3 regions of the Paenibacillus sp. PvR098 genome follow, and region 1 is predicted to be linked to each of the others. Evidence: riboswitches for the same ligand, from Rfam matches in the RefSeq annotation. Region 1 holds a riboswitch; each other region holds the start of a gene.
What was found. Region 1 has a riboswitch for cyclic di-GMP ahead of JOE45_RS09635 (methyl-accepting chemotaxis protein). Riboswitches for the same ligand answer to the same signal wherever they lie in the genome.
Positions count from the first base shown of each region.

Region 2: it holds a riboswitch for cyclic di-GMP, as region 1 does, so the genes downstream of both, JOE45_RS00110 (FapA family protein) here and JOE45_RS09635 (methyl-accepting chemotaxis protein) in region 1, are expected to answer to the same signal.
Region 3: it holds a riboswitch for cyclic di-GMP, as region 1 does, so the genes downstream of both, JOE45_RS10800 (methyl-accepting chemotaxis protein) here and JOE45_RS09635 (methyl-accepting chemotaxis protein) in region 1, are expected to answer to the same signal.

Region 1 covers NZ_JAFIBU010000001.1:1,920,102-1,930,167, reverse strand. The annotation lists gene JOE45_RS09680 (tripartite tricarboxylate transporter permease) at 1-748, shown strand, start outside; gene JOE45_RS09675 (GntR family transcriptional regulator) at 749-1,528, shown strand; gene JOE45_RS09670 (MmgE/PrpD family protein) at 1,585-2,928, shown strand; gene JOE45_RS09665 (hypothetical protein) at 3,234-3,437, opposite strand; gene JOE45_RS09660 (hypothetical protein) at 3,669-3,971, shown strand; gene JOE45_RS09655 (DUF423 domain-containing protein) at 4,010-4,390, shown strand; gene JOE45_RS09650 (putative bifunctional diguanylate cyclase/phosphodiesterase) at 4,541-6,484, shown strand; gene JOE45_RS09645 (hypothetical protein) at 6,503-7,003, opposite strand; gene JOE45_RS23510 (hypothetical protein) at 7,161-7,295, shown strand; gene JOE45_RS09640 (helix-turn-helix domain-containing protein) at 7,665-7,850, shown strand; cyclic di-GMP riboswitch class I at 8,047-8,132, shown strand; gene JOE45_RS09635 (methyl-accepting chemotaxis protein) at 8,221-9,954, shown strand.
Region 2 covers NZ_JAFIBU010000001.1:19,371-29,436, forward strand. The annotation lists gene JOE45_RS00090 (hypothetical protein) at 1-518, opposite strand, end outside; partial or broken gene JOE45_RS23270 (DUF429 domain-containing protein) at 926-1,473, shown strand; gene JOE45_RS00105 (PAS domain S-box protein) at 1,495-2,397, shown strand; cyclic di-GMP riboswitch class I at 2,580-2,670, shown strand; gene JOE45_RS00110 (FapA family protein) at 2,773-4,677, shown strand; gene JOE45_RS00115 (HD-GYP domain-containing protein) at 4,674-5,726, shown strand; gene JOE45_RS00120 (long-chain-fatty-acid--CoA ligase) at 5,972-7,666, shown strand; gene JOE45_RS00125 (SCP2 sterol-binding domain-containing protein) at 7,843-8,166, shown strand; gene JOE45_RS00130 (hypothetical protein) at 8,429-8,752, opposite strand; gene JOE45_RS00135 (AbrB/MazE/SpoVT family DNA-binding domain-containing protein) at 8,890-9,159, opposite strand; tRNA gene JOE45_RS00140 (tRNA-Met) at 9,431-9,507, shown strand; gene JOE45_RS00145 (cold-shock protein) at 9,766-9,969, shown strand.
Region 3 covers NZ_JAFIBU010000001.1:2,156,193-2,166,258, forward strand. The annotation lists gene JOE45_RS10795 (energy-coupling factor ABC transporter ATP-binding protein) at 1-110, shown strand, start outside; gene JOE45_RS10800 (methyl-accepting chemotaxis protein) at 285-2,237, opposite strand; cyclic di-GMP riboswitch class I at 2,461-2,544, opposite strand; gene JOE45_RS10805 (amidase family protein) at 2,779-4,758, shown strand; gene JOE45_RS10810 (hypothetical protein) at 4,914-5,192, opposite strand; gene rlmN (dual-specificity RNA methyltransferase RlmN) at 5,369-6,427, opposite strand; gene JOE45_RS10820 (ABC transporter substrate-binding protein) at 6,718-7,893, opposite strand; gene JOE45_RS24185 (cysteine-rich KTR domain-containing protein) at 7,939-8,127, opposite strand; gene JOE45_RS10825 (UbiD family decarboxylase) at 8,142-9,569, opposite strand; gene JOE45_RS10830 (LysR family transcriptional regulator) at 9,809-10,066, shown strand, end outside.

The sequences.
Region 1 (10,066 bases):
CGTACGCGGGTCGTTATTGGGATTCTTCATAGGAGTCCTGCCAGGTGCCGGTGCAACCTTGGCTTCCTTCTTCTCCTATTCTGTAGAAAAGAAGGTGAGTAAAACTCCGGAAAAGTTTGGGCATGGGGCCATTGAAGGGGTAGCCGCACCTGAATCCGCCAATAATGCAGCCTCCGGCGGGGCTATGATTCCCCTCCTTACCCTGGGTATTCCAGGTTCAGGAACGACAGCGATTCTTATGGGTGCACTGATCATGTACAATGTTCAGCCGGGTCCATTGTTGTTTGAGGAGCATCCATCGATTGCTTGGGGACTCATTGCCAGCATGTTTATCGGGAATGTGATGTTGTTAATACTGAATATGCCGCTGGTTAAGGTATTTGCCAAAATTATTGAAACGCCGCCCAAATATTTGGTTCCAATGATTATCGCCATATCCATATTCGGTGTATATGCTGTGCAAGTATCCACATTCGATCTCATCTTGCTGGTAGCTTGCGGTCTGCTGGGATATTTTTTCACTAAACATGATTTTCCTCTGGCCCCTATCGTTCTAGGTCTGGTATTGGGGCCTATGATTGAAAATAACCTGCGCAGAGCTCTGATCACTACCAATGGAAGCTATTCTATTTTTATCGAAAGACCGGGTTCCCTGATTTTACTGTTAATCGCAGTACTGTGGATATTGATTCCAATAGTGATGAAATTGAGAGGCAAACAAGTGATTGTTAATGATGAAGCAGCTTAAATGATGCAGGAAAGCAAAGCTATACCTATGAATGCATCTCCCTCTCATAGAGACGAAGTTGAAAAACTGAGAAAACATGAGAAAATGAAAACAACAACACATTTGAGTGGGAGGATTTTACCATTGGTTGAAGAGTTAAACACGAAAGTGGATGGAGTGTATGAGTATATCTTTGATGCGATTAAAAGAGGGGACTTCCATTCTGAGAAAATCCTTTCAGAACGTGAGTTAGGCAATCTCCTTGGAGTCAGCCGTACCCCTATTCGTGAAGCCTTTCGTAAGCTGGAAAAAGAAGGATTAGTGCAATATGAGCCTCATCGAGGCGTCAGAGTCATTTCCTTCTCCCATGAAAAAATACGTCAATTATATCAAGTTCGAGAGATGCTGGAGGGCTTAGGTGCCCGCTTGCTGTCCCAATGCCAAAACCAAGCAGCTAATCAAAACCTTCGATTGTTACTTGAGCAAGCTGAACAGGCTGCGGATCAAGGTAATATAGCTATGCTATCCCAAATTAATCAGCAATTTCATATGGGAATTGCCTTGGGATCAGAAAATGTTTATTTAATTAACAGCCTGCAAACGCTGCAGTCCCATATCACCATTTTTATGGCAAAATCACTTTCGCAAAGCGGGAGACCTGTAGAAAACCTGAAGGAGCATTGGTTGATATTAAATGCCATTGAGAGCGGAGATTCGGAATTAGCAGAGGTGACGGCTAAATTCCATATCCGGAATGCGTATGCCAATGCCATCAAACAACTCGACAGCCACACCCAGTGATATCCCCCTTTTATGGGATTCATTCATAATAATATAAACGATAGGGAGAGAATAAAATGATTACACAAACACTTGTACAGAACTGCTTAAATACAAAATGGGAAGATATTCCCCAGGATGTCGTTCTTCATGCAAAGAAAAGTATTCTGAATTGGATGGGAGTTGCCGTTGGTGCGGCTTATCATCCTTCTGTAGACATGCTGTTAAGCTTAAAGGAAGACCTCCAGTCCAGTGAACAAGTGTCTATTCTTGGTAGGGAAGAGAAGGCGGATTTATTAATGTCCAGCTTGATTAATGGGATGAGCTCTCATATTTTTGATTACGATGATACCCATTTGGATACGATTCATCACCCTAGCGGACCCGTTGCTCCTGTTTGTTTTGCGCTTGCGGAAAAATTCGGCTTGAGCGGCAAGCAAGTATTGCGAGCCTTCATTCTTGGAGTAGAAGCGGAACTGCGAATCAGCAATGCTGTTTATCCAAGTCATTATCAGTTGGGATGGCATATCACGAGTACGGCCGGCGTGTTCGGCGCTGCTATCGCAGCAGGTATTTTGTTGGAATTAAATGAGGAGCAGCTGATTTATGCTCTGGGAATCGCAGGAACACAAGCGTTCGGGTTGCGTGAAATGTTTGGAACCATGACCAAGCCTTTTCATCCCGGTAAAGCGGCAGAGAATGGATTATTAGCTGCGTTATTGGCACAAAAAGGATTTACCAGCTCCAAGCAGGTTCTTGAGGCCAAAAGAGGATTTGCCAATGTACTGGCACCGGAACATGATCTGGAGAAGGTCAACATTGCATGGGGGACCCAATGGGAAACGCTTAAAAATGCATTTAAGCCTTATGCCTGCGGGATCGTTCTACACCCAGCCATTGACGCGTGTATTGCCCTAGGGAAAGAAGTAACAGATCCATCGCAGGTCAAAGAAATCGAAATTACAGTCAACCAGTACGTTCTTGAGCTTACAGGTAAACCGGAGCCTAAAACCGGCTTGGAAGGTAAGTTCAGTATTTACCACACAGGGTCTATTGCTTTCCTGGATGGCGATGCCAGCGAAGAACAATATCACGACTCCAAAGTGCTGGATCCACGGACAGTTGACTTTAGAAGTAAAATCAAACCGGTTGTCGATGAATCCTTCGAAGAGGACGAGTGTTTAGCGAAGCTTACCACCGTTGACGGAAAAGTGATTGAGTATCGAGTGCAGCATGCTACAGGCAGTATTGAAAATCCGATGACAGATGACATGCTCTGCAACAAATTTAAAAAATTAGTGACGGGGATCCTGGGAAGTGAAAATACAGAAGCCATTATTCAAAAGCTCTATGACCTTGATTCGATAGCCGATATTAATGAAATCATTCCTTATTGCACCAAATCGAAAGTGTCCGCATAGTTTCATGTAAGTTCTGATCATGGAAGAGCTAGCCCAAACGTCATGAAAAAAATGACCAAGGGCTGGCTCGTTTTTTTATTATGCCTACCTGCTTCCTCACGCCTGAAATCCACTTACCAGTTGTTTACTCATCGATCAACCGACCGTTATTCATGACTCGAACATTATATTGATTTGGTAGGTGGTTCATGCCCGAGTTTTACTTTCTCCAAAGAAAAAAGCCAGCAGCTTGTTGCCGCCTGGCTTTATCAGGGTACGCCATACTGATTTGAATTTTTCCGAGTCGGATTGCACTAATCGACAGGTCAGCCGTAAGCTTTTCCTCTGGTCAGCATACAAGGAACGCCTTTGCCCACGGCGCCGGGCAGAGACATGTTTTGTAAATATTGACGTCCCCTTTCGCATTTGAGGCAGCGCGCGCAAACATCCGAGGTCACGACCTTCATATTGAATTGATTTTTATCAATGGAGGATTGGATCTTCTTTTTGGCTTTTTTGTTTTTGCTCATAGCATTCATCTCCTAAGGCTTGGATGATGCATATTATGACGAAGCGTTTCTTTTTGCCACCGCTGAGGATGAAGGCGGGCAATGATTTTACCGTGACTATAGAAAAAAATGTCTATTCCTGTTGAAAAAAGAGGAATGTATGGATCGGATGTTGAATCACTACATGTATTCGGGGTACGAAATTCATGAGTCGGCCTAAGGAGGTACCCTTTAATCGGAGGAGGACATTTAATGAAGTATATCATTTGCCAAATGGCCAAGATTGTAGATATGAATGATGAAATTATGGCAGAGGTTTTGTTCAGCCATGGAGAATATGAAACGTCGCTGCTGTCTGTTGGATTTTCCGTTGTTTCGTATCCGCTGGGACTTAAAGAATTTGAAGTGGTGCATGATAAAAGGGAAGGCAGACGCGAACGCTTCAAGGTCATTGACGTCGAGGTCGATCTGATTGCGAATCCGACGTCCACCCGTGTATTCCTTGAGCCTGTCACTTTGATTATCGGCCAGCATGACGTTGGACAGTTTGCATAGGAACATGGGAAGGTTGGAAGAATGGGGGAGAATGGAGTATGAATAGAGTGTTTGTCGCCATCGGCAGCATCTGCGCACTGCTGTCCGTCGCATTTGGGGCTTTCGGTGCGCATGCGCTGAAAGAATGGCTGACGCCAGGCATGCTGGCGAATTACCAGACTGGCGTGCAATATCAAATGATGCACTCACTGGGTCTGATTGCTGTAGGTCTCTGTGCTTCGATACTGCCGGCAAGCGGACATCTACGCCGGGCAGGATGGTCCATGCTGATCGGTATCATCGTGTTTTCAGGCAGCCTCTATGTTCTGAGTATAACGGGAATTACTGTGCTTGGGGCCATTACGCCGATTGGCGGCATCGCATTTATATTCGGCTGGCTGTCGCTGGCGCTCGCAGCTTGGAAAAGCTCGTCTAACTAATGGTTCAGCTCAGAAGAGACCGTCCGGTACACCGGGCGGTCTCTTCTTTTAATCATCTAATTAGTATTTCATGCCGGAATAAGGAGGAAAAGGTCGATTTGTGTGGAAGATTATTAAAGAGGAGGCAGGGTGCAAAGGAGGCTGACAGTTATGAATAAGACGACCGATTCCGTAAGAACGGATCAAACCAAGAATAAACCTCTTGTTTCACTCCTCGTATACGGGTATATCACTTTCTGTTTGCTTGTGTCCATGTGGATGCCTGAATCTATATTATGGGCATTTTCCGGTGTGTCTGTGCTTCTGGTCATATATTTATGGCGGCGCGGTTTATCGCTCGAACGGTTCCAACAGTTTGTGAATGACGAGCGAACGCGAATGGAAGAGCAGTTAATCGAAAGTGGGAATGTGCTTCATGCATTGTTCTACCATAATCCGAATCCGGCTGCGATTATGGATCGGCATGGCCGTATAGTGAAGGTGAATGCAGCCGCGGTAAGAGTGCTGGGCTATTCGGAAGAGGAGCTCGCAGGACGGCACTATCTGACGATCCTGCCGGAGGATCAAACAGGTAAGGTTGCCAAACATTTTGCCGATGTGTTTAAAGTAGAGTCTCCTTCCTACAGCATATCCATACTACATAAAAAGGGTTATCCGTTAGAACTGCACGGGACGTCCGTACCCATTAAAGATCAAGAAGAGCAAACGACGGGATCAATCGTCATTTGCCAAGATTTCTCGGCCTCCAAACGGGCGGAGGATCAAATCCGATACCTGGCTTATTATGATGACTTGACTGGGCTACCGAACCGGCGGCTGTTTATGCAGCATTTGAGCGTAGCATCGGCTTCTTCTACACGCCATGGAGGTAAGCTGGCTGTCTTCTTTATTGATATTGACCGGTTCAAAATCATCAATGACAACTTTGGGCACGATTATGGCGATATGCTGCTTGTACAGGTGGCGGAACGGTTTACGAGGTGCTTGACAGATAACGATTTTTTGGCGCGAACGGAAGGTGACGAGTTTGTTTTGTTTTTGTCCGGACTGAGCTCGGCCGGGACAGCGGAACAAGTGGAGAAAATGGCGCGCAAAGTGACTCATCTTTTGGATGAGCCCTTTATGCTGGAGCAATACCAACTGCATATCACGGCAAGCGTCGGTATTGCTATTATGAATACAGAGACTCAAGATACCGGTGCGCTGATGAAATGCGCCGATCTTGCTTTGTCCTGCGCCAAGGAAAAAGGTAAGAACAATTACCAAATTTACAATCATGAAATGAAATCGCTTTCCTTACAGCGTCTGACATTGGACAGTGAATTGAGAAGGGCTATAGCAAGAAAGGAGCTGATCCTTCATTTTCAGCCGCAGATGAATGTCGTGTCCGGACGAATTATCGGCTTCGAAGCTTTAATCCGATGGATGCATCCGGAACGCGGAATGATCCTGCCCGGTCAATTCATTCCCTTTGCCGAAGAAAGTGGGTTGATTGTGTCGATCGGGGATTGGGTGCTTAGGGAGGCATGCAGGCTCAGCGCCGCTTGGCAAAAGGCTGGCCTGCCGCCGATTCCTGTTGCAGTAAATTTGTCTGCCAGGCAGTTTATGCAGAATAATCTGTACGCTAAGGTAAGTGAAGTGCTCTGCGAAACCGGACTTGATCCGTCTTTACTGGAGTTCGAGATTACGGAAAGCAGCACGATGGATATCGATCATGCCACGACACTTCTTCATGAGATGAAAAAGCTCGGGGTCAACATCAGTATCGATGATTTCGGGACGGGGTACAGCTCGTTTAGCTACTTGAAAAAGCTGCCGATCGATAAGCTGAAGATCGACCGCTCCTTCGTCAGCGAGTGTGTGAGCAATCCGAATGACGCTGCGATTGTAGCATCGATCATATCGATGACGAAGCACTTGAACCTGCGTGTGAGCGCAGAAGGGGTTGAGACGGAGGAACAGCTTGAATTTTTGCGAAGCAATCAGTGCGATGAAATTCAAGGCTACTTCTTCAGTCGGCCGGTGTCTGCGGACGAAGCGTTACGCCTCATGGAGCGTCAAGCGGCGTCTGAGGCAAATGAAGGACCGTCCTGAGCGGACGGTATTTCACCATTAATGTATGACATAATCGTCGATTTCGTTGATTTTGAGAAGATATACTTTTTTCTCGTCCACATGATAGACTGTCAAATTACCGCTTGCCGGGTCGACGCTGATGATTCGACAGGGCATGCTGAGCTTGATGCCCTTGCCTTTGACGATGGACAGGCGGATCAAGGTATTGTTTTGCTGAAATGTCATCATTTGTTCCCAGATATGCTTGTGCGGGTCGCTCTCCGGATGGTAAGGTTCTTCAGCTTTGCTGTTCTTTTTATTCAGGGCAGGGGCTGTCTTTGCCTCCGTCGGTATCTCGATTTTCTTGATCGCCGATCCGTTCAAAGCCACTTCGATTCTTTTACCTAATTCCACTCCTTGCTTAATTTGATAATCCTCTATAAGCTTCGTATTTAACAGATGCAACAGCGTTTCCAAGGCACGTCCATTGGTTTCATCCTCAATCATGATGTCCACGTTGAACAAAAACTTGCGCTTGTGCGGATTATCTCTCTCCATTGACGTCACCTCTTTTAATTCGGAATACTTATTTATACTATACCACTTTTTCGGGTTTGAAAGCAGTAGGTCCTTATTGGATACATGCCGACAAAGCACGCTTGGAACCGGACATACATATACTGACAGCATACCCTTGTTAAGAGGAGTGCTTATTATGATACGAATGGAACCGATGGATTTGGGAGGACGCACCGCACTTGCGGTCGAAGTGAAGCTGCCCAAAACAACGCTGCTTGTCGTTACTACAGATAAAGGCTATATTATGTGCGGAGCGCATAATATAATTTAATATGTACCCCAATTCTAATCCCTTATCAAATCGGCAAATTCCGAGTCGGACAAGCGTTTAGCCACTATTCTTTATTTACTGCTAGTTACTTAGAGATTCTTTTAAAGTACTAAAAGTGACCCGTTTTTGTGACTATTTTTGTGACCCTGTGACCAATGATGTGACTCTATTGTGATCAAAGAAGGATTATAAAAAACCGCTGGGCGACGGTATTGCCCTTCCTGATACGTATAAAGGCACTCTCCTAACCGAGGGTGCCTTTGTCTATATTCAATGCAAAGTAGATCTATAGTGTACTTAACATAAGACGATTTAGGAATAGGACAACTCAAAACGAGCATATGTCGTAGCAAAGAGAGGTGAACAATCATGGAGGATAACGGTAAAGTCATGTTGGGTGTGAAGGACATCATGAGGAAAATGGGCATCGGGCGAGATCGGGCTTATGAGATCATTAAGAGCGGCCAATTTCCTTCTAAAAAATTAGGACGGAGATATTTAGTGCATGAGCAAGTATTTGAAAACTGGCTAAAAAGTTCAGGTTCTATTAATTAGCTAAATATGGTATTTTTTCAGAGTCGGTGTATGTGGCAGAATGAGTTGACAATATGTCACATCGATACTGGCTCCATTTTTGTGGCCTTATGTTTGATCTTTTGTTCGGCGAAAAAATAAATACAATAATTACCTAAAATGTGTTTATTTTTTCGACAAAATCTGATATATTAGATATTAGGATTGAAGTCCTATAATTAGATAAAGGCAAATCCGTCGAAAGTCGGAGACGCAAAGCCACGGATCTAAAGCTTAAGAAGCTATGATCGCCGGGTTACCGAATATAGTTAACCGTAAACAAGGTGGCTATTTCATTATGGAATAGCCACTTTTATTTTACTATTGAGAAATCAGAAAGAGAGTGTTATTTATGAAATTTAAGATTGGGAAAAAGCTATTCTTCAGAAAAAAATTATCAATAAGATGGACGGTTGGAAAAAAGTTGGTTGGCGGATTTTTATGTGTATCCATACTTCTTGGAATGGTTAGTTTTATCTCGTATTACAATATCAATAAGGTAGAAGAATCGTTCTCCGATCTGGTTGATCGCCGGGCAGCGATATTGGCCAATGCAAAAGATATCCAGTATAATGCTTCTCAGCAAGTCGCAGGTATGCGAGGGGTGTTACTACAGGAAGAAGGCTCCGAAGAAATCGTATCTACGGCTATTAATGCAATGAATGAAGAAATAAAGGTTACATACGAAATGGTTCAAAGACCAGAGCTTTTGGAAGCGCTACAAACGCTTCAAATATTTAATGCCGAATTCCAAAGCAATGCAGATGCAGTCATCAATTTGATGAAAAGCAATCCGGCTGAGGCGAATCGTCATTCCGTTCAAGTCTTATTTCCTTTGTCAGGAAAAATTAGAGACATATCAAATCAAGTAGCTATGGATCAAGCCCATAATATGGAAGAGGGAAGTAAAGCGAATTCTGACTTGGTCAGTTCCGTACTCACAACGGTCATTACCCTGAGCATTGTTAGTTTCGTTCTGGCTATTGTAATCGGTGTAATCATTTCTCGAATGATTACAAGACCCATTGCAGCCATAGCAGAAGGTGCTCAAAAAATTTCACAGGGTATCCTTATAGAAGGTGATATTAAAGTGAAAAACCGTGATGAAATTGGCGATTTGGCGATTTCCTTTAATCTGATGAAACAAAATCTTCGTCATTTGATCGGCGAAGTCGGAATGAATTCTGAGCAGGTTGCCGCAACAGCGCAAGAATTATCTGCGAGTGCTGAACAGACTAGTAAAGCGACGGAACAAATTTCAATGGCCATTCAAGAAGTGGCTTTAGGGTCAGAAAAGCAGGTTCAAAGCGCTACAGAAGCCAATGAGGCAGCGGCAGAAATTTCGAGAGGGATGAATCAGGCTGCAGTGTCTATTCAGTCAGTAGCCGATTTGACGATGACGGCAAGCGATAAAGCGAATGCAGGCAATCAAGTGGTATCCCAGGCTGTAGAGCAAATGAACAGTATGCAGCGCTCAGCTGGTCACACAGCAGAGGTAATTAATGCACTTGGTGAAAAATCAAAGGAAATTGGCCACATTGTACAGATGATTACGGAAATTGCGAATCAAACAAACTTACTCGCTTTAAATGCTGCAATAGAAGCTGCGCGCGCAGGGGAACATGGACGAGGGTTTGCTGTGGTAGCTGATGAAGTAAGGAAATTAGCGGAACAATCAGGTAACGCGGCAGGCCAAATTCGCAATCTGATCGGGGAGGTTCAAGCCGAAGCGGACAAAGCTGTACAATCCATGAATGAAGGCGCATCTATCGTCAAAGAAGGAATTCACATGGTTCATCTGAGCGGTGAGTCCTTCAGGGATATTGTAAAGGCGATTGAACAGGTTGTCTCTGAATCTCAAGAGGTATCCGCTATTATCGAACAAGTGAATTCGAGTGGGCAAAACATGGCGGAGATGATGGAAGGCGTAGCTCACATTGCCGAGCAATCGTCAGGAAATACTCAGAACGTGGCTGCTTCAGCAGAAGAACAAAATGCCTCGATGGAGGAAATATCAGCTTCTGCGGAAGCTTTAACCAGAATGGCTCAAGATCTGCAGGATGTGATAAGTAAATTCAAAGTGTAGTCCCAAACAACCCGCTGTCGTGAATGACAGCGGGTCTTTTTTTGTGCAAAAAAAAAAACTCCTCTATTGGCTGTAATAGGACAAATCGTAAACCGCATATGTTACGAACCAA
Region 2 (10,066 bases), 1.9 Mb from region 1:
ATTTCTGAGGAGAGCAGAAAACCCCGGTCAAGCTCATTGTTAGGCACAGAGAGCCTGAGCTTTACGGTGACAGAGCCTCGGTTGAGCGTTATTAGTGAAGGACGTTTCTCTGCCATGCCAAGCATGCAGAGCAGTGCATATCCTATCGTAACGGTCGGTTCCTTTTTTTTCTTCCGATCGGTTTTCAGCGGGACTTGAACACGACTGACTAAGGCTCGTGTTAAAGTAAGTATTTTTGTTGATTCGTCGTAATGCACCCGATACCTTACTCCATCCCGAAGCCTCAGCGCATTGGCCGTTTCAGTCCCGACCTCAATATAGTGGAAGCCGCATTCATCCCCTTTTCCTCTTGTAACCAAGACTTGGCGCTCGGCATCGTCATGCTTCATCGTAATCAAAGCTCCGTCTTGAAGCACACGCAGATCGTGAGGTAACCCGTTCATACAGTCCAGGACGAGGTTCATTTCGTTCTGTCCCAGCTGTTTCGAAACCGAGACGTCCATAGTGCCATTCGCCAATTTTTTCACATCCTTCCCAGCAAACGTATTTCCTCTTTACATGATTTGCCCTATTATATATATGTTTTAAGTGTATGTGCGGCTTGTATCTTTGTCCTCATAAACGGTCTGCAGCATGTCCGATAAAAGAAAAAGGATGTATAATAAAGAAAAACTGCAAAAGGGTGTTAAAGACGTGTTTATCCATGCAATAAAGCTTACCTGTAATCAACTGGGCAGGGACGGTAATATACATGCGGTGACTGAATGGTATAAGTCGTGCAGGCGAAGACCGGATGTCGTACTAGGGGAACAGCGGAACTTATGAAAAGTGAATCCTTCGTAGGAATTGACGGCTGCGCCGCGGGCTGGGTGTCGGTGGGCTGGCGGCCAACGGGAGTTGGATTGCTGGCGTGTTCGGCGATCTGATGAGCCTGTGGGAAGCGTACCGGGAGGCGGGATTGTTATTGATTGACATGCTGATCGGTCTGGCGGCCGCAACAGAGCCGCGACGTTGTGACGTGCTGGCGCGGCAGCTCTTGAAGCTTGGACGGGCGTCCAGTATATTCCCCGCGCCGGTACGCGAAGTCTTGACCGCGTCAGACTATGTCGATGCGAATGCACTGCAGCGCAGGGTCAGCGGTCGCGGCTTATCGCGTCAGTCTTGGGCGCTCGTACCGAAGATTCGCAGCCTGGACGAGCTCCGATGCAGAGCGGGAAGAGGAGTAAGGCGGGATTTGAAGAACGAATGATGCATCTGCGAGGTGTATATGGGCAAGCGGATGAGGTCGTTACCGAGCTAATGCACAGAAACCCGCGCAAAGCGCTTGCCCGTGATGACATCGCCGATGCGCTGGTACTTGCCGTAACGGCATGGTTAAGTGCAAGTGCGGGCAAGCTGAAGGAGGTTCCCAGGGAAGGAGATTGGGACCGCAATGGAAGGGGGCGAACCATCTCCTATTACTGTTTTTCTTAAAGACGAAAGGTTGGAGGAGTAATGCCGAATAAATGGGTAAGCATTATGGTTGAGAAAGCTGCGGATGGCATTTGTCTTTTAAAATGGGATGGACATCATTTGACCATTGAAGAGGCAAATCCGGCTTTTTACCAGATCATCGGCTATACAAAACAGGAGCTTTGGAAGGAAACCTTCTTATCTTTTTTATCGAACGAATACAGGGCATGGGTACTGAAGCGGTTGGAGTTTTTTGAGTATGAGGATACCTTGTTTTCAGAGGCATGTTGGACCGTAAAACACGGAATTCAAATGGACGTGGAGCTTTCCTTACGGGAAACAGTTATGGACGGGTCCCATTATTATATTATGATTGTTCGTGATGTTAGCGATAAAAAATGGATTCTGTGTCAAGGGTCCGGATTTGATATGAGAGGAACGCTTACGCCGAAATTTCGTTTTGTCGATTGCTCGTTCCACTCTCCACTGCTGGAGATGAAGAGAAGGGATCTTGTCTCGCAGTCTTTTCTTTCTTTTGTCGGGTCACGGAGTTTGCTCCAAGTAAGGCACATGCTCCGCCAAGCCGTATTGACAGGCTCTGGTTTTAGTATGAGCATGGAGTGGGTGAGCAACAATCAAAAAGCCGAAGTGGAGTTTCGTTTTCAGCCTTTGCTGAATGGTAGACAGGAAGTAACCCGAATTGCGTTTGTCGGAAGAAGACTTACGAAGGACGAAGCACAGGAGCAGTCCAAAATGGCCCTTTCGCTGAGGATGCTGATGGCGGAACGTCAAATAACGGTGACCAAGCTCTCGGAGCTTACCGGGCTGTCGATCGGTACGATTTCCAAAATAAGGAACGGAAAAATCACAAATCCTCACAAATATTCTATACAATGTATTGCGGAAGCGCTTGACGTCCATTTGAATGACCTCTGGAAGGAGTAGATATGTAATATAATGTAAAAACAATGAAGAATAATGCAAGGTTTTAACCTTTGTGTCGAATTTTAGCGAAAATTAACACGCGAATTACATACCACAAGAATGGAATAGCCCTTCTGGATATGTACATGTTGATGTTTGCCATCCCAATTGACTATAATTTAATTATTATTAATATTTTTTCATTACGATAATGGCAAACTTGCTGAAAGGCAAGGACGCAAAGCAATGGGCCTAAGGTTAGTATTCTAATACTATGGCTGCCATGCCGCCGATAATGGGAGGAACGTATGATTCGATGCACCTTTCCCCGGCTGGAGAAAGGTGTATTTTTGTCTTACCGTCAAACGTTTGATCCGATGGAAGGAGGTAGTCCGGATGTCCGACTCTATTTCGGAACTGGATTTGGTCAAAATGATAAAATCCATGGCGTTAGATTCTGCGCCTAATGAAACTGAATTCTCGGATTTTGCCAAAGGGGAAGACGACAGCAAGCAAAGGGAGTATACGGGTCAGGGTTGGTTGCGGGTAAGTGGAAATGAGATTTTTGTCCAAGATGACGCGACATCCCCCCTTACTATAGAGGCCATACCTCCGGTCAAGCTGACTATGAACGGAGAAACGGTATCCGGTGTGGTGACCGTAACATCAAAGGATAAGTTGATTTGGTCCGTAGAAGAATCTGCTTTGTTCGAAATCCAAGTGTCCGAGGATGGGATGCAAGCGCACTTGCTTGTGCGTTCGCCCGTCAGGTATGTATGGAAGCTCAGTGAGTGTGAGCCTGCGTCCCATTTGGTTCTCAGAGCGGAAGAAGACCAATCGATTATTTTAAATAAACTGGAACTTAATGATATTACTCATGAGCTGGACCGTTTGTCGATTGTGAAAAATCGAAATATTGGCGCCATATTCGAAGAAGTGCTGCATCCGACATATGAGCCGGTTCTAATCGCGCGAGGCAAGCCTCCTGTTCCAGGGAAGGATGCGGAGCTGCAGCTATTTTTCACGGAGCAAGTGGAAAATCAGTATGTGGAGATTGGCGGAGTCATAGATTACAGAAGTCATTTAAACATTCCGTCGGTAACTCCGGGAGATGTGATCGCCCGAAAAACACCGCCCGAGGAAGGGACTGTTGGATACGATGTCTATGGGAATTTTATTCGCCCTAAGGAGCCCCAGGACATTGTTATTGTAGCCAAAGATGGGGTGCAAATACGGGAGGATGGCTTCGTCATCGCTATGAGCGAAGGAAGACCGCGTATCACCGGGAACCAGACGAAGTTTTTTGATATTACCAAGGCGTTCATCGTTCCCGGCGATGTTAACATTGAAACGGGCCATATCGTATTCTCCGGCGACATTATTGTCTATGGAAATGTTATGGAGAATATGATCATAGAATCGCTTGGTAACGTCTATATCTCGGGCAGCGTCTATAACGCTACCGTTACGGCAACCGGGAGTATCCGTATTCAAGGAAATGCTATCAAAAGCAATCTGTATTCGGGCTATTTCGGGGTTCTCCATAACCGATTATACAACGGCTCCCAATTATTAATGTCCCAGTTCGAGCAGCTGATTGAAGCAGCCAAGATGCTCACTGAGATGGTGGAGAAGAAGGGGCAGAAGCCTCATTACGGACAAATTATTTTACTTTTGGTGGAGAATAAGTTTAAAGAAATTCCCAAACAGGCCAAAGAAACGTTGTCGGTCATCGTCAACATTCGATTCCGTGACAAAACGTCTTGGTTGAATCTGAAAGACATGCTGGAGCGATTCCTTCAGCTGTCGCGGATGCCTCAGCTGATTACGGAAGCAACCATTTTCGGTATTCTGAACTCACTCAAGGAGACCGTTCAACACGTCGGAAGTATGCAAGAGGCTAAAGTGCGGATTGATCTAGCGCAGTGCCATTTATCGACCCTCAAATCAAACGGCGACATACTTATTCGTAAAGAAGGAGTTCTGCAAAGCGATTTGTATTCGGCAGCCAATATTATTTTCTACGATAAAGATGCTGTATGCAGGGGATCTCGTTTGGAAGCGGATGGCGTCATTTCAGCGATGATGGTGGGTGGTCAAACGGGGGCGCCGTCGGTGCTGAAGTCCAAGACCAAAATTATGTTAAAAAGCATGAGCTCTGGAAGAGTGTGCATAGGAAATTACTGTATTGAAGTTTTCGATAGCATAGAGGATCAGACGATTGATTTGGAATGGGTGAAGAATCGGGCCTATTCCGCCATTGGTATTCAAAATCAACAGACGAACGGTAAATTGGCATGATGGTGGATGATAAAGTTTCTACTCCGTTGCTGGACATGTCGCATTTGCTGGGCAAGAGGTTGAAAAAAAATATATATAGTCGGTATGGAATATTAATTCTTCCTGCATCCTCCATTCTTACAACGGAAAGTATCCAATCGATTCATCAGCACGGCCTGAAACTTCGCAGTAATGATGTGGTTAGTCCGGAATTCGAGCCTGAGCAGCTTGTAGGGTTTGCCGTTAATGAGATGAAGGAGTTATTTGCGGATATCCGAACTGCCGGCCGGGTTCCCGTTGACAAGGTATATAGTACGGTTCTACCAGCCATCAACAAGCTTGTGAAAAGCTCTGACACGCATCGCATCTTGTTGGCCCTTGAGACGCAGGATGATGATACATTCAAGCATAGTGTCGGAGTAAGTGTTATGGCGGGACTAATTGGCAAATGGCTAGGCTTGTCCGTACAGGAGCGTGTCCGAATCAGCATGGCTGGGCTTTTTCACGATGTAGGCAAGCTCTTCGTTCCTCTATCTATCCTTCATAAGCCGGGTAAATTAGACGATAATGAATTTCGTGAAATCAAGCGTCACTCGCAGTATGGGTATGAGCTTCTCCGCCGCGAGTCGGGTCTGGACCCGCTTATTGCTTTGGCTGCTCTGCAGCACCATGAAAGGGAGGATGGCAGCGGTTATCCTGCTGGGTTGTCCGGTAATCGTCTTGAACAAGTCAGTAAAATTGTTGCGGTCGCCGATGTGTTTCATGCTATGTCCTCCAAAAGGGCCTATCGGAATGCGTTGCCTCTGTTTGATGTTCTACAGAGTATTGCCGATCATGCATACGGGCTGCTGGAGCCAGGGATCGTTCGCTGCTTTATCCGGCATATGACTGAATGTATGATCGGCAGTCGTGTAAGCTTATCCGATGGAACGCAAGCGACCGTAGTGATGGTTCACGTGGGGGACCCGTTTCGTCCACTAGTGTATGGATCCGGTCAGTTTATCGATTTGAGGCAGCGGCCGGAATTGAAGATCGGAAGTTTAAGTAGCGGGACACCCGTTCCCGTCTAATCGAGAATATAGCAAAGGCGCCGGGCGGTTTCTCCGCCGATGGGCGCTTTTTTTAGTTACAGATTCCATGATGAGGATAGCGTGCGGTAAGACCAAAGGCATATTAGGGAATTCCGTATCATATCATATCCATTACAGGAGAATGTAAACGTTTACGGACAACCTTGGATAAACAAGGTGATTCATATGTAATTGATTCTCCATGCACAACCTGACTTGACAAGCGCGATGTGGAGGTGGTTTCAATGACTAGCAAACCTTGGCTTAAGCATTATCCTGCTGAGGTGCCACCGACCTTTGATTATCCAAAGCAAAATTTGGCGCATTTTTTGAAGGAATCTGCTCAAACATATCCGAAGCATACGGCTTTGGATTTTTTGGGTAAGACGTTATCTTACCAGGAGCTGCTTGATTTGTCTTACCGATTTGCAAATGCGTTGAGCCAGCTCGGCGTGCGTAAAGGAGATCGCGTAGCGATTATGCTGCCTAATTGCCCACAGACGGTGATCGCTTATTTTGGCACCTTGCTTATGGGCGGAGTGGTGGTGATGACGAATCCGATGTACACGCCGCGTGAGCTGGAGTACCAGATCAAGGACGCCGGGGCAAAGGTGATCGTGACCTTGGATTTGCTGTTTGAGCGAGTATACAAGGTGATGGAACCAGCAGGAATCCGACAGTTGATCGTAACGTCGATCAAAGATTACATGCCGATACCGCAAAACTGGCTTTATCCGCTGTTTGCACGACTTAAAAAGATGAAGCGGGAAGTGATTTACGGGGACGGTGTATATTCTTTTGTGAAGCTGCTGGGCAGGGCCTCTCCAGATCCTTGCGGCGTGAAGCTGGACCCGGAGCATGACCTGGCACTTATTCAGTATACCGGCGGGACGACCGGGCGGGCCAAAGGTGTGATGCTGACGCATTATAACTTGGTTGTCAATACGATTCAAAACCGTCTATGGTCGTATCGTTCTAAACAAACCAATGAAGTTTATTTGTCCGCCTTGCCATTCTTCCATGTGTTTGGCTTGACGGTGCTGCTGAATCAATCGGTATATTTAGCTGGAAAGATGGCGCTGCTGCCGCGTTTTGAAATTAACTTGCTTCTCGAAACCATGCGTCGGGTGAAGCCAACCGTCTTCCCGGGAGCCCCAACGATGTATATGACCTTGATCAATCATCTGCAAACGATGCGCTTCAACTTATCGTCGTTGGAGGTCTGTGTCAGCGGAGCGGCTCCTCTTCCGGTGGAGATTCAGCAGCGGTTTGAAGCGATGACGGGTGCCAGACTGGTCGAAGGCTACGGCTTAACGGAGGCGTCGCCGGTCACCCATGCGAATAATATATGGGAGCAACGAAAAATCGGATCGATTGGCATCCCCTTTCCCGATACGGAAGCACGAATCGTGGATCCTGATAATCAAGGAAAGGAACTGCCGGTGGGAGAGATCGGTGAGCTGATCATTCGGGGACCGCAGGTCATGAAAGGTTATTGGAACCGTCCGGAGGAGACAGAGTCCGCTTTACGAGACGGTTGGCTGTATACTGGAGATATGGCAAAAATGGATCAAGATGGTTTTTTCTATATTCTGGACCGTAAAAAGGATTTAATTATCGCTGGCGGCTATAACGTCTATCCGCGTGAAGTCGAGGAGGTCCTTTACGAGCATCCTGAGGTTGAAGAGGCCGTGGTGGCCGGGGTACATGACCTCTATCGCGGGGAGACGGTCAAGGCTTATTTGGTGATGAAAAAAAACAGTGAAGCGGGTGCGGAAGAATTAAACAGCTGGTGCCGCAATCGGCTTGCAGCCTACAAGGTGCCGCACGTCTACGAATTTCGCGATGCATTGCCCAAATCCCTAATAGGCAAGGTGCTGAGAAGAAAGCTTGTGGAGGAAGAAATGAAAAGGACCGATGACGACACGACGGACAGCTAGGCCGATCATGAGCCACCTAAGGTGAAAGCATGAATAGGAGAGGAGTGCAGAAGAACCGTAAAAAAGAAAGAGTCCAGTTCCATCCGGGAGATGATCGCGGTGTATTGGTAGGGATTTTGCGAACGAACGACGCTTGGTGCCCTGACACCTGATTCAGTTGACAAACGAGGTGAGCTATGGCTATTCGGGATGAGCTTCAACGACTTGCGGATCGAATGAACGGCAGCCCTGAACCGATCCGATCGCTAAATGTGGTGTATCAATTCAATTTGTCAGAAGACAACATTTTGCAGGTTCGTTTTCATGGAGGGCAGGTGGACATCAAGGAGGGGCTGCATTACCCGGCAGATTGCAAGCTAACCATGTCGGAGGGGACGCTTCGCAAGCTGATGAACCGACAACTGAATGCGGCTGCCGCGTATATGTCTGGTGATTTGAAGCTGGAAGGGAAAATGACAGTCGCTTTCCGTCTGCAGGAGGTGTTGAAGGCTTATTCATAGGGTTATTAGGTCCTGCTGCTTGCTTACGATCACCCGCGATCTCTCTTGATCGGGGGTGATTGTCATGGGTTGCTTATGTATCCAGATGCGGGTAGCACATCACAATACCGCTTAACCGCTAAACTTAAATGGAAAGAACAGCTCAATTATAAAGAACAGTTCTTATAAGCCCTTTAGCAAAAAAAATCACACATTATAAGATGTATCCCTCTAGCTCCGCGATACATCTTATAATGTGTGACTTAAGGTCATTTTTTTTTTGCTAGTTAGAACGATTTTCAATGACCATTTTCGTCTTGAAAATGTTGCCTAGCTTCCCGTCAAATCGTTTGTTCAGCGGATTTTTCATATCCCTTCCCAACTCACGAAAAAACATATCCACTTCCGTCGATTTTTTTTCCAAAATCACATTCAGAACACCCGCGGAAGCGATATCTTGATTCTCGTCGAGGGGCACCGAGGTGAGCACCATATACTTCTTCGTTAATGTTTTCATATGCCTTGAGAAGGACTCGATAAGCTCGTCGTTTTCGAATTCATTGATCGCCTGCTGTCCCTGTGCTGTAAACCATAATTGCACCTTCATGTTTATCTTTCCTCCCAATCATTATTTCCGAAAATTCTAATCTTTATTTGCTTGCTATTTTTTTCGGTTAAACATTTGTGGTTTCAACTGCTCTCCAAAAGTTTTCATCTCGTCGATGAACACCGCCCTTCTCCTACCTAATTTTTAACTCTGGGTTTGCCCCAGGAATCCTCTTGATTTATTGCCTGTTTATTTTCAAATTCCTGTTTGGAAATTCCCTGATTTCTAGCACCCTTTGTCATGTTCAATTGATAATCATTTAGCGCAACCAAGCTGGCTTTGGCTATATATGCACGTCCATTTTCTTCTATAAAAAGAATACGATCCCCCGCATCCACTTCTAATAATTCACGAATGCTCTTTGGAATGGTGACTTGTCCTTTGCTACTTATTCTAGAAATCTCCATTTTTTTCACCCATCTTTTGGTTTTTTGGACTTTTTAGAAATTATTATTAGCTTGGCAAAATTACCTTTCCTTACTTTCCCTACTTTCTTTACTTATTTTATTATATCCCTTTTTATTGAGAATGTATACTCTTCTTCATCGGATCGAATAATTGCATGAAAATGGATTTCTTTGAGGTATTATAAAGAGAATATGCTTTCCGACTTGCGTAATTAGAAATTATAGTATATATTTAAATTTCTGGATGAAGATGTTGTTGTTATTTAATTATCGCGGGGTGGAGCAGCCCGGTAGCTCGTCGGGCTCATAACCCGAAGGCCGCAGGTTCAAATCCTGCCCCCGCAACCAATTAGCCACGTACTTTAAGCGGAGCGGATGATCGTTGCTTGGAGAAGCAATCAAAAAACAGGAGACATAGGTAATTTTAATACCGAAAACTTTGCTTTTTTGAAATAATTGTGTTAGATTTAAAGAATATTGAGATGGAAACAAAATTCGCAAATTGAAAAGGATCTCATTATATGATGGAATTTTTTTCAATGTGTGAATTTTTTTATTTTAGAGAAAAATGATCATGTTACAAATTTATTTTTGGAGGAACTACAAATGGAAACAGGAACAGTAAAATGGTTTAACGCTGAAAAAGGTTTTGGTTTTATCGAAGTTGAAGGCGGGGCTGACGTATTCGTGCATTTTAGCGCGATCCAAGGTGACGGTTATAAGTCATTGGATGAAGGTCAACGTGTTCAGTTTAATGTGACACAAGGTAACCGCGGACCACAAGCAGAGAACGTTACGAAAATTTATTAAGATGCGCATCAAGCTGCTCCTGACGTTGTAGGAGCAGCTTTTCTTTTATTTAAGTAGAACCCTCCCTATAGGGTAATGAAATGGGCATGTACCGTTG
Region 3 (10,066 bases), 240 kb from region 1:
AACCGCCCATGCTGCTGCAAGTCTGGTCGAGTTTACCCGCGAAAGTTCGCGTGGAAAGCCCCCCTCCTCGCAGCATCGCCGAGCTGAAGGAGCTTATGAAAGAGTTATAAACATACAGAAAAAAGCCGATCCCCTTTCTCTATGCTTGGGAATCGGCTTTTACTTATTCAAAAAACCGTACAGAAAAAACACCGGACGGTCCTTAATTGCAAACGGTTTGGGCATTGGGGGGATGTGCGTCGGGTTTCAACCGCTTTATCACCCCACCCCTATTCCCGTTTGTTCTACACTTTGAATTTACTTATAACATCTTGCAGCTCTTGCGCCATCATACTTAAAGCTTCCGCTGAAGATGCTACCTCCTCCATAGAGGCATTTTGTTCTTCTGCGGATGCAGCGACGTTCTGTGTATTGCCTGCGGATTGTTCGGCAATATTAGCTACAGCTTCCATCATTTCCACCATGCTTTGCGAGCTTACATTAACTTGTTCTACAATAGAAGAAACCTCTTGGGATTCGGCAGCCAACCGTTCGATTGAATTTACAATGTCTCCGAAGGTTTCACCAGTTAAATGAACCATCTTAATACCTTCTTGGACAATGGATGTACCATCATTCATAGACTCAACCGCTTTATCCGCTTCCGTTTGAATCTCTTGGATGAGTTCACGAATTTGAGCCGCTGCATCACCCGATTGCTCAGCTAATTTCCGTACTTCGTCAGCTACTACAGCAAACCCTCGCCCATGTTCCCCAGCCCGTGCAGCTTCAATCGCGGCATTTAGAGCTAACAAGTTCGTTTGATTGGCAATTTGTTTGATTAATTCAACGATATGCCCAATTTCCTTGGATTTTTCGCCTAGTGTGTTAACCACACCCGCCGTTTGACTGACCGACTGTTGTACCAAATTCATTTGCTCAACCGTTTGCCTAACGACTGTGTTTCCAGTGTTTGCTTTATTGCTCGCAGTGCTCGTTAAATCTGCAACGTTTTGAATAGACGATGCCGCCTGATTCATTCCTCTTGAGATTTCTGCAGCTGCTTCAGTTGCTTCAGTTGCACTGGAAACTTGCTTCTCCGTGCCTAACGCGACCTCTTGAATCGAGATTGAAATTTGTTCAGTCGCTCTGCTAGTCTGTTCTGCGCTCGCCGATAACTGTTCCGAAGTTGAGGCAACATGATCCGTATTTATACCGACTTGCCCAATTAGATGGCGAAGGTTGATCCTCATTTGATTGACGGAGTTTGATAACTCCCCGAGTTCATCCTTGGAACGTATAACGATTTCCTCGCTCAAATCTCCACCCGCGATTTTCCCCGTAGAACTCATCAATTCTTTAAGCGGCCTAGTAATGGAGCGCACGATCCAAAATACAAGCAGGATACCGATCACAATAGCGATGGCAATGACGGCGATGGTCGTATTGAGGATGCCTTGGGTGGAACTCGAAAGTTCTGTAACATCAATGACACCAATAATTTTCCAACCGGTTTCCGGGTTAGTGGCAAATATAGACTTTCTTGGGTGTCCATTAAACATATACTCAACAATACCGCTGTCTTTTTCGTAAAACTTTTCAATAAATGGATCTTCGCTTTTCGTTCCCGGCTTTCCCGTCGGGTGTATAACGAATTTGCGATCCTTGTCCATAATAGCAACATAGCCCTTTTGCCCAACTTTGGTATTCCTCACTTGTTCAGCCATTTTGGATAGCTTCAAAGTCGCGCCTACAACACCTCCGCCATCGCTGGATGTTTTTGATTGAATAACCACTACATTACCCGACCCATCCGCCGAGGCAATGGCATCGTTCACGACTGCCTTCCCTGCACTACCCACAGCTTTGATCCACCACGGACGTACCGTAGGGTCAAAGTCCGCGGGTAGCTTTAGCTCAGGTAAGGTAAACATCAACTTCGTATTGGTTGCGAAATGTACGTTTTCAAATTCAGGGTTCACTGTCAAGAAGGTTTCCAATTCTTGTCTAATCTCTGGATAAGATGAATTTACACCAAGTTTAGTTGCCAAGTAATCGACATCAGATAGACTTGAAGCCATGATATCTTTAATTTGATTGTTCGTAACTTCAACACTTTGATAGGCATTTAGCTCTATTTGTTGGCTTACTTGGTTCTTTGCCTCCTGGTAAGAAAACCATCCGATAGCAGAGCATGGTAAGATTAAAATCGCAAGAAAAGCAATCATTAGGCGATTTTTGACTGTCATCTTCATCATACATTTGTTCCCCCATGTTAGTTAATATTTAATGCAAAGCAACCATCTACAACATTTCCGGCATTTTTATGATCTCTGAATTGGTTACACCTTATCTGTTTAACTATATCTATTTTGCAAATGAAGCTGCCAATGATAGTGAACGATCTGGCAACTTATAACATGCGCCTCCCATCAATATAAAAATAAAAAAAAGGACCACACAGGGTCCTTTATTACCCCTTTTGGTAACCCGGCTGTCATCGCTTTCGCATTAGACCCGCAGCTTTGCGCCCTCACCTTTCGGATAAGTTTGCCATTATCACTAGGAAATATTATGTTTTAGGTCTTTTGAATCAAATTTCAATCTTATTAAATTACATTAATTTGATCAATTTTGTCAATCAATATATTTTTTTGTCGATTATTAGACTTATTTGGGCCGCTTATACAAATTATGTTATGAATTTCGACAAAATTTTCTGGTTGTTTATTTACATTTCTTTTGTAAGCTACTATAATCGGATTTTGTCAATAAACATTACATAAACGGAGGTAGAGTATGAAACCATTGAAGTACGCACTTATATCGACTTATACCGCTGCGACCCTGGCACTTGTTCCTGTAGCCGCGTATGCTGCTCCTGCAGCTAATCCGATCCAGGTCGCTTCTCACCCGTCTTCCGAAGTAACGATAGCCGTTGCCCAAAGCTGGCTCCCGGAGGTATTCAAGGAAACCTCCAAGCTCAATTCTTCCGTAGTGGAGAAAGATTTCATCGACGCTCTTCATGCCGCAGGCAAAGCCGCCGGAACCTCTGTGGACGTTGCTGCTCCAAAAACCGACGGAGCGCTCACCCGTGAAAAATCCGCTTCCGTGCTGAATCAAATCATTAAAACTCCTTATGCGAAAACATTTGTTTACACCGATGTTCCTGCTAACAGTCCTTATGCGGCTTCGATTTTGAACGTCAGACAAGCGGGACTGATGAACGGCGTATCGTCCGAATCGTTCGGATACGGCAAACCGCTCACTTACGGGGACGCAGCCGTACTCGCCAACCGAGTGTACAGTCACTTATTGCCTTTCACGCTTCCCGAAGCTACCATTACGGATATGCAGAAGGCGATGGAATCAGGCCGACTAACATCCAAGGAGCTTGTTCAGCAATACTTGAACCGGATTGAAAAGTATGATAACCAAGGACCCGCGTTGAATTCTATTCTTACGTTGAATCCTCAGGCGATTGAAATAGCGAATCAGCTTGACAAGGAACGTGCCGAGAAAGGACCACGAGGCCCACTGCACGGCATCCCGGTCATCGTGAAGGATAATATCGATACAGTCGACATGCCCACTACTTCCGGGTGTAAATGCTTGGAAGACGCTATGGCTCCTGACGACGCTACCCAAGTGAAAAAACTGAAGGATGCCGGTGCGATTATTCTGGCCAAGTCCAATCTCCACGAATTCGCGTTCGGGTATACGACGGTCAGCTCTCTAGGCGGTCAGACCTTAAACCCGTATGACCTCACCCGCGTACCGGGTGGTTCCAGCGGCGGCACAGGCGCAGCAATTGCAGCCAATTTTGCTGCAGTAGGTTTGGGGACTGACACAGGAGGTTCCGTACGTGTTCCATCTTCGTTCAATAGTCTCGTAGGCGTTCGTCCAACCGTTGGACTTTCAAGTGTTGACGGCATTACGCCGCTTGCCAACGCGCAAGATACAGGCGGTCCGATGGCCCGTTCCGTAGAGGATGTTGCTCTGATTCTGAACGCAACTGTTGGATATGATCCGAAAGACGTTTCGACAGCAAAGAGCGTTGGCCAAGTACCTGTTGATTACACAGCATACCTAGACAAGGAAGGTCTGAAAGGCTCCCGTATCGGTGTAGTCCGCGAAGTGTTCGGTACGAATCCGGAAGTCAACAAGGTCATGAACCAAGCGATCGAGGATATGAAGAAAGCCGGAGCCGTTATTGTAGACAACGTGACCATTCCGAATTTTGCCGAAATCAACAAGTACGGCAGCTTGAGCGCTTGGGAATTTAAATTCGACTTCAACAACTACTTAAAATCGCTCGGCGAAGGCGCTCCTTACAGCTCCTTGGATGAAATCATCAAAGACGGTAACTTCCATCCTTCCAACGAAGGCATGCTCAAGCAGCGTAACAGCCGCGAGTCGTTGGATTCGGTAGAGTACAAAGATATCTTGCTTTACAGAACGAAGTATGCGCAAAATGCCGTCCTGAAAATGATGGCGGACAACCAGCTTGACGCACTTATCTTTCCTACGTCAGCTAATCCGCCAGTCAAAATTGATCCAACTCAAATGAAAGAATACCAGTCGATCGGTGAAGGCTTTAAGCTCAGCACCTTTACCTTCTGGCCAACGGTAACCGTTCCGGCAGGATTTACTTCTGAAGGACTGCCAGTCGGTGTGGATTTCTTCGGCCGGGCTTTCAGTGAAGCGACACTGCTCAAACTAGCCTATTCTTTTGAACAGAACACGCATCACCGTAAGGCGCCAGAACTGACGCCGTAAGCAGCAGTCTTATCCTCTACTAAGCAAAAGCAGGTTGCTCAGGCAACCTGCTTTTTCCTGTTGAAACCATATACATACGAAAAAGCCGATCCCCTTTCTCTATCACTTGGGAATCGGCTTTTACTTATATAGGAGTTATGCGGCCTTAGATACGGCTAATCCTCATAACCCGCCATGCCTTTGTCCATCAAGTAGTCCATCTCGGCGTCCAAAATCGCTTCAACGGTCAGTTCATCTAATTGGACATCGGACTGGCTCATTACGTAATCGACGAGCTCGTCGCTATCAATTTCTACCTCTCCCTTGGTGTTCTCTTTCGCACTGTTGATAAATTTCTGTTCATGCTTTAACACTAGCATAATTTTTTTGGAGTCCACGTTCGTTTTGCTTGCTATGTATTCTACAAGCTCTTTCTCATTGATTTGTTCGCTCATGTGTAGTCATCTCCTCATCGTGATCTACAGCCCATTGTAACATAAAGTACTCGCCGCTGCTCCAATGTTCGTTTGAAGTTAAAGCTGGTTGTTACTGATAATTCGGTATAGCGCTCTATCGGCAAAAAAATGCGTACCCAAATGAACGGATACGCATGTACTCTATCCCAAGTTATTTACCCTACTTGGATTTGTTTGCTTCTTAACTGTCCACAAGCGGCATCAATATCGGTCCCGTGTTCAAGTCGGACACTGCAGCTAACGCCTTGCTTTTTCAACGTGTCATAAAACGCCCTTACCGATTCTTGTTCACTTCTCTGATATTGACTGTGTTCGTCCACCGGATTGTATGGAATTAAGTTTACATTCACGAGCTGTCGTCTATCGGCAATCAGGTCAGCCAGCTCCAGCGCATGCTCCGTGCGGTCGTTTACATCCTTAAGCAGAATATATTCCAGCGTAATCCTGCGGTTCGTTTTTTCCAAATAGTAATCAATCGACTGCATTAATTGTTCTATGGGAATGGCACGATTAATTTTCATGATCCGCGTTCGCAGCTCGTTATTTGGCGCATGCAGTGAGATCGCCAAATTCACCTGCAAATGGGCATCGGTAAATTCAACAATTTTATCGGCAAGGCCGCTGGTCGATACGGTGATATGTCTCGGGCCAATAGCCAATCCTTTATGATCTTTAATCACGGTCAGGAAATTCACCAGATTATTAAAATTATCAAATGGCTCGCCGATCCCCATCACCACAACGTGACTCACTCTTTCGTCCTGCTTCGCTTGATCCAGATGAAGCTGTACCTTCATAATCTGTTCCACAATTTCGCCGCCGGATAAATCACGACTTTTGGCTAATAACCCGCTTGCACAAAAACTGCATCCGATGTTACAGCCTACTTGGGTGGTCACACAGACCGATAAACCGAATTTATGTCGCATTAATACCGTTTCAATCAGATTGCCATCACTTAACTTGAACAAGAACTTGATCGTTCCATCCTCAGATTCCTGCTTAATGTGTTCTGTTAAGGTTTGGATGACAAAATGATCCTCTAATAGTTGAATACACTCTTTATTGACATCTATCATTTCTGAGAAGTCCGTTACCCGTTTCCTGTAAAGCCAATCCCAGACTTGTGCCGCGCGAGACTTTTTGTGGCCTTGCTCCATAAGCCATGCTGTCAGTTGATCCAATGTCAATCCATATATGGATTCCTTATTCATTCGTTGCCCTCTTTTCAAAACGATAAATTTCAGCCCTCTGCTTCAGCGGCCGAATAGCTAATAACCTATTTATTATTGTCCCAAATCTTTTTCATTAAAACAAGGGGAGCAAGGCGTTATTTTCTCTTTTGCTGATTTTGGCAATCCAACAAAAAGCTTCCCTAAATCAAAAAACCTCACCCTGGTCCGCATGGTGAAAAACGGAGGGTGAGGTTGTTGTTCATCAAAGCTTATTGCCCTTCTGGGCATCATCCAAAGGTGCGATGCAGCCCAAATGTTTTTCTAAGAAATTACTTTTTCAGCAGCTTATTGGCCAATTCTATAATTCGCAGCTTTAAATCAACATATTCTTCTCTAGAGTGCACAAAATATTTATCCTTATTTTGCATATCCAAAACCGTAGTTGGATCACCAGGTTGGACCTCCAGACGACGACTATTTAATTTTACGGCATTCACCAGCTGCTGCTGCGCTTGATGAGTCAGAAGCCAATTTACATATACTTTGGCAGCGTTGGGGTGAGGGGCATTTTTCAAAAGCTGCAATGCGCCAAACCCTGTACCTTGCGGAGGCATGTCATCTTTTAACGTAACAATGTTTTTCCCTAGTCCTTGCGCAGCAAACGGCGCCAATTCCGGAGCATTGAATCCAATGGTGATAGGATAGTTCCCTCTAACGAGCCATTCAGCTTGTTGGCGGTTATCCGAGGTTATGGCCAAGCCCTGGTTGGTTAACAGATTTACTATAAAATCTTCTCCATACATATTCATAAGGGCCGCCGCTGAACTTTGACCCGCTCCGCCTCGCAAATCTTGTATCGATATTTTTCCTTTAAATTTTGGATCTAACAGCTGACTTGATGAAGACAACTCAGCCTCCGATATAAAATCCCGATTTACAAAAGTGGTTGGTTCTGCAAAAGCAAGGTAACTTAAAAAATATTGGCCTTCTTTGTCAACAAAAGCTCCGTTAAACCCGCCAAACCAAACACTATCCTTGGTATTTTCCGGTTGGATCAATGGTCGGATAGGATCAAAGAGCCCTGCCCTTTTTGATTCGTAAGCATCTCCGCTAACTCCACCCGCACGCAGATCCCACAAATATTGTCCGAGCTCCTGTTCTTTTTTGACACGAGGCCAGAAGTCCCTGCTGTTCGCTCCCGTATATTCCACTTTGATACCCGGATACTCCGCTTCAAAGGCATCCACTAACGATTTTTTCCAGAGCGGGCTCGGTGAACCGGACAATACCACTTTTCCTTCCTTCTTCGCTTCATTTACTATTTGCTCCCAACCGGAGTCCGTACTGGTAGATCCTAAAAGGGTGGCATTCGTGTTTTGGGGATCATTCGGGTTTGTTTTGGGAGCAGCCGTCTGTCCGCCGCAAGCTGTAGAGGCTGCAATTAGACAACCTAATACAGCAGTAAAAAAAGCACCTTTTCTTCTGCCCCAAGCTTTACTCAACATCTCGTTCCCCCCTTTGTAAACAAAGTATGATGATATCCAAAGGCGCTACTTCACACCTTCGATTTTCGTTGCGGATTGCTCGGGAAGATATTCATAATGGCATTTCGGACATACCGTCGGAAAGTTTTTGATTTCAAGAAGCTCCCTTCCGACATAATATTTAAAATAGCACTCAGGACAGGTCAACCAGTACACTTTATTCATAGCCAAACCAATCTCCCTTCGTTTGATCATCGATATGAGATGTATTACAGTTTTTCTGACTTCACCTGATTTAAAATGTTTGGATCAATGTATTCCACGGCTTTAATCCTCTCCGCCACTTCTTTATCAATCGCATTCCGGTTGGAATAGGCTCTTCCGGCCGGCATCGTACAATCGATTCCGCCTTTGGTAGTGACCGAATCCTCATCCGCCGACGGATCAAGACCGACACTTCTTGTGTTAGGGAACACCATGACATCCCGATCCCATTGGGTCCTTGTCGCTAAAGCAAAAAGACATTCCGCTTCGTCATGAATATCGATATCATCATCAAAAGTAAATACATGTTTAATTCTCGGATCGATCGTTAACGTCTGCATGATCGCTTCACGTGCATCTCCCGGCCTCGGATCTTTGAACTGTAGATAAACATGAAAACGCCCCTGAGCCGATAAAGGTAAATGTACTTTTTGAAGGGTGGGCACGCTATTTTTTACAATTTCATAAATTAACCCTTCCAGAACATAATTGCCCCATTGCTGTCCTCCCGCCGTACCCACGATAAAATTCATCCAATACGGATTCTTTCGTTGAGTGACCGCAGTAACGATGAATTTGGGATTTGGAATCTGCGGTCCCGTATATCCGGTGTATTCCCCGAACGGACCTTCCGGATATCGTTCTCCCGCTTCAAGGTATCCCTCGATTACAATTTCCGCATCGGCGGGTACAAGCAGTTCCTCCCCAAAGGTTTCAGACGGAACGACTCTGAGCGGCTCACCCATTAGTCCTCCCATGGCTGCGTAATGGCTTTCCGGATAGCCTAATCTCGCTTGGCCTCCCAAATAAGCGCTTGGATGATGCCCCACCCAATAGGCCACCGGCATGTTTTTACCCATCTTTTCATACTTTCTGAAATTCAGCATGTTATGCGTATGTTTAGCTAAATAGCATCGGATCTCCCTGGGCCCGACAATCCAGCCTCTTTGCAGGCTTGTATTATCAATCCCTGTATCCGGATCAGCTGTGGTCAGCTCACCTGCTGAAATATAAGAGCCGGGGTCAGAGTTAAAATGTTTAATCGCCGGGATGTCAAAAAGATTCACTTCATCTCCTTTATATATTACTTCTTTAACGGGGGCTTCAGATTTAGAAATCGTAACCGGGTCGATCCTGTTCAAGCGTGTCCGCCGGAAGTATTCAGTACCCGCATTATCGTAAGAAACGCCCATGGCATCCGCGCACCGCTGACGTGACCCAAGCAAATTCATCACTAATGGAAACTTTGCTTTGTGACCATTGGGGTGAACGATATTGTTGAATATCAAGATGGGATATTTTTGCTGTTTTTCAAGCTCCAAAACAATAGCGGTTACCTCTTGCTCCGAACTTATTTCCCGATCGATTTCAATAACTTGCGTAGGTTCTTTTTCCTTGTATTCTTCTAAAAACTGATGTAAATCCTTAGCCAACTGAAACCCCTCCTTGTGAATATGAAATGGTTTAAAGGTAAAGATTGTTCAGACTTAAAATAATTGGTATACTAGAATCTCAGTATGGCTTGCGCTATTATGCATTACCTAAGCAATTTGGTGCTTTGGTAATTTTCGATAATCAAATTATAAATCGCTTACATTCCCTTAAACAATACGCTTTTTAACTATGCACCCATAGCTAATCGGTTATAGGTGATCAAAGGGAGGTTCGGAAATTGTTTGAATCGACAATACACCGTCTGCGTATTTTTCAATCCGTGATCCAATCCGGAAGCTTCAGTTCTGCCGCCAAAAAATTAGGCATCACCCAGCCTTCCATTAGTGCTCATATTCAAGCTTTGGAGCAGGAATTGGGCAAACAGCTTTTTACCCGTGACCCTGGGAGAAAGGCAACACTAACCGAAGCAGGAGAAATTCTATACTCCTATACGCTGGAAATCACCTCCAAAACCAATCAAGTCGAACTTAGTTTA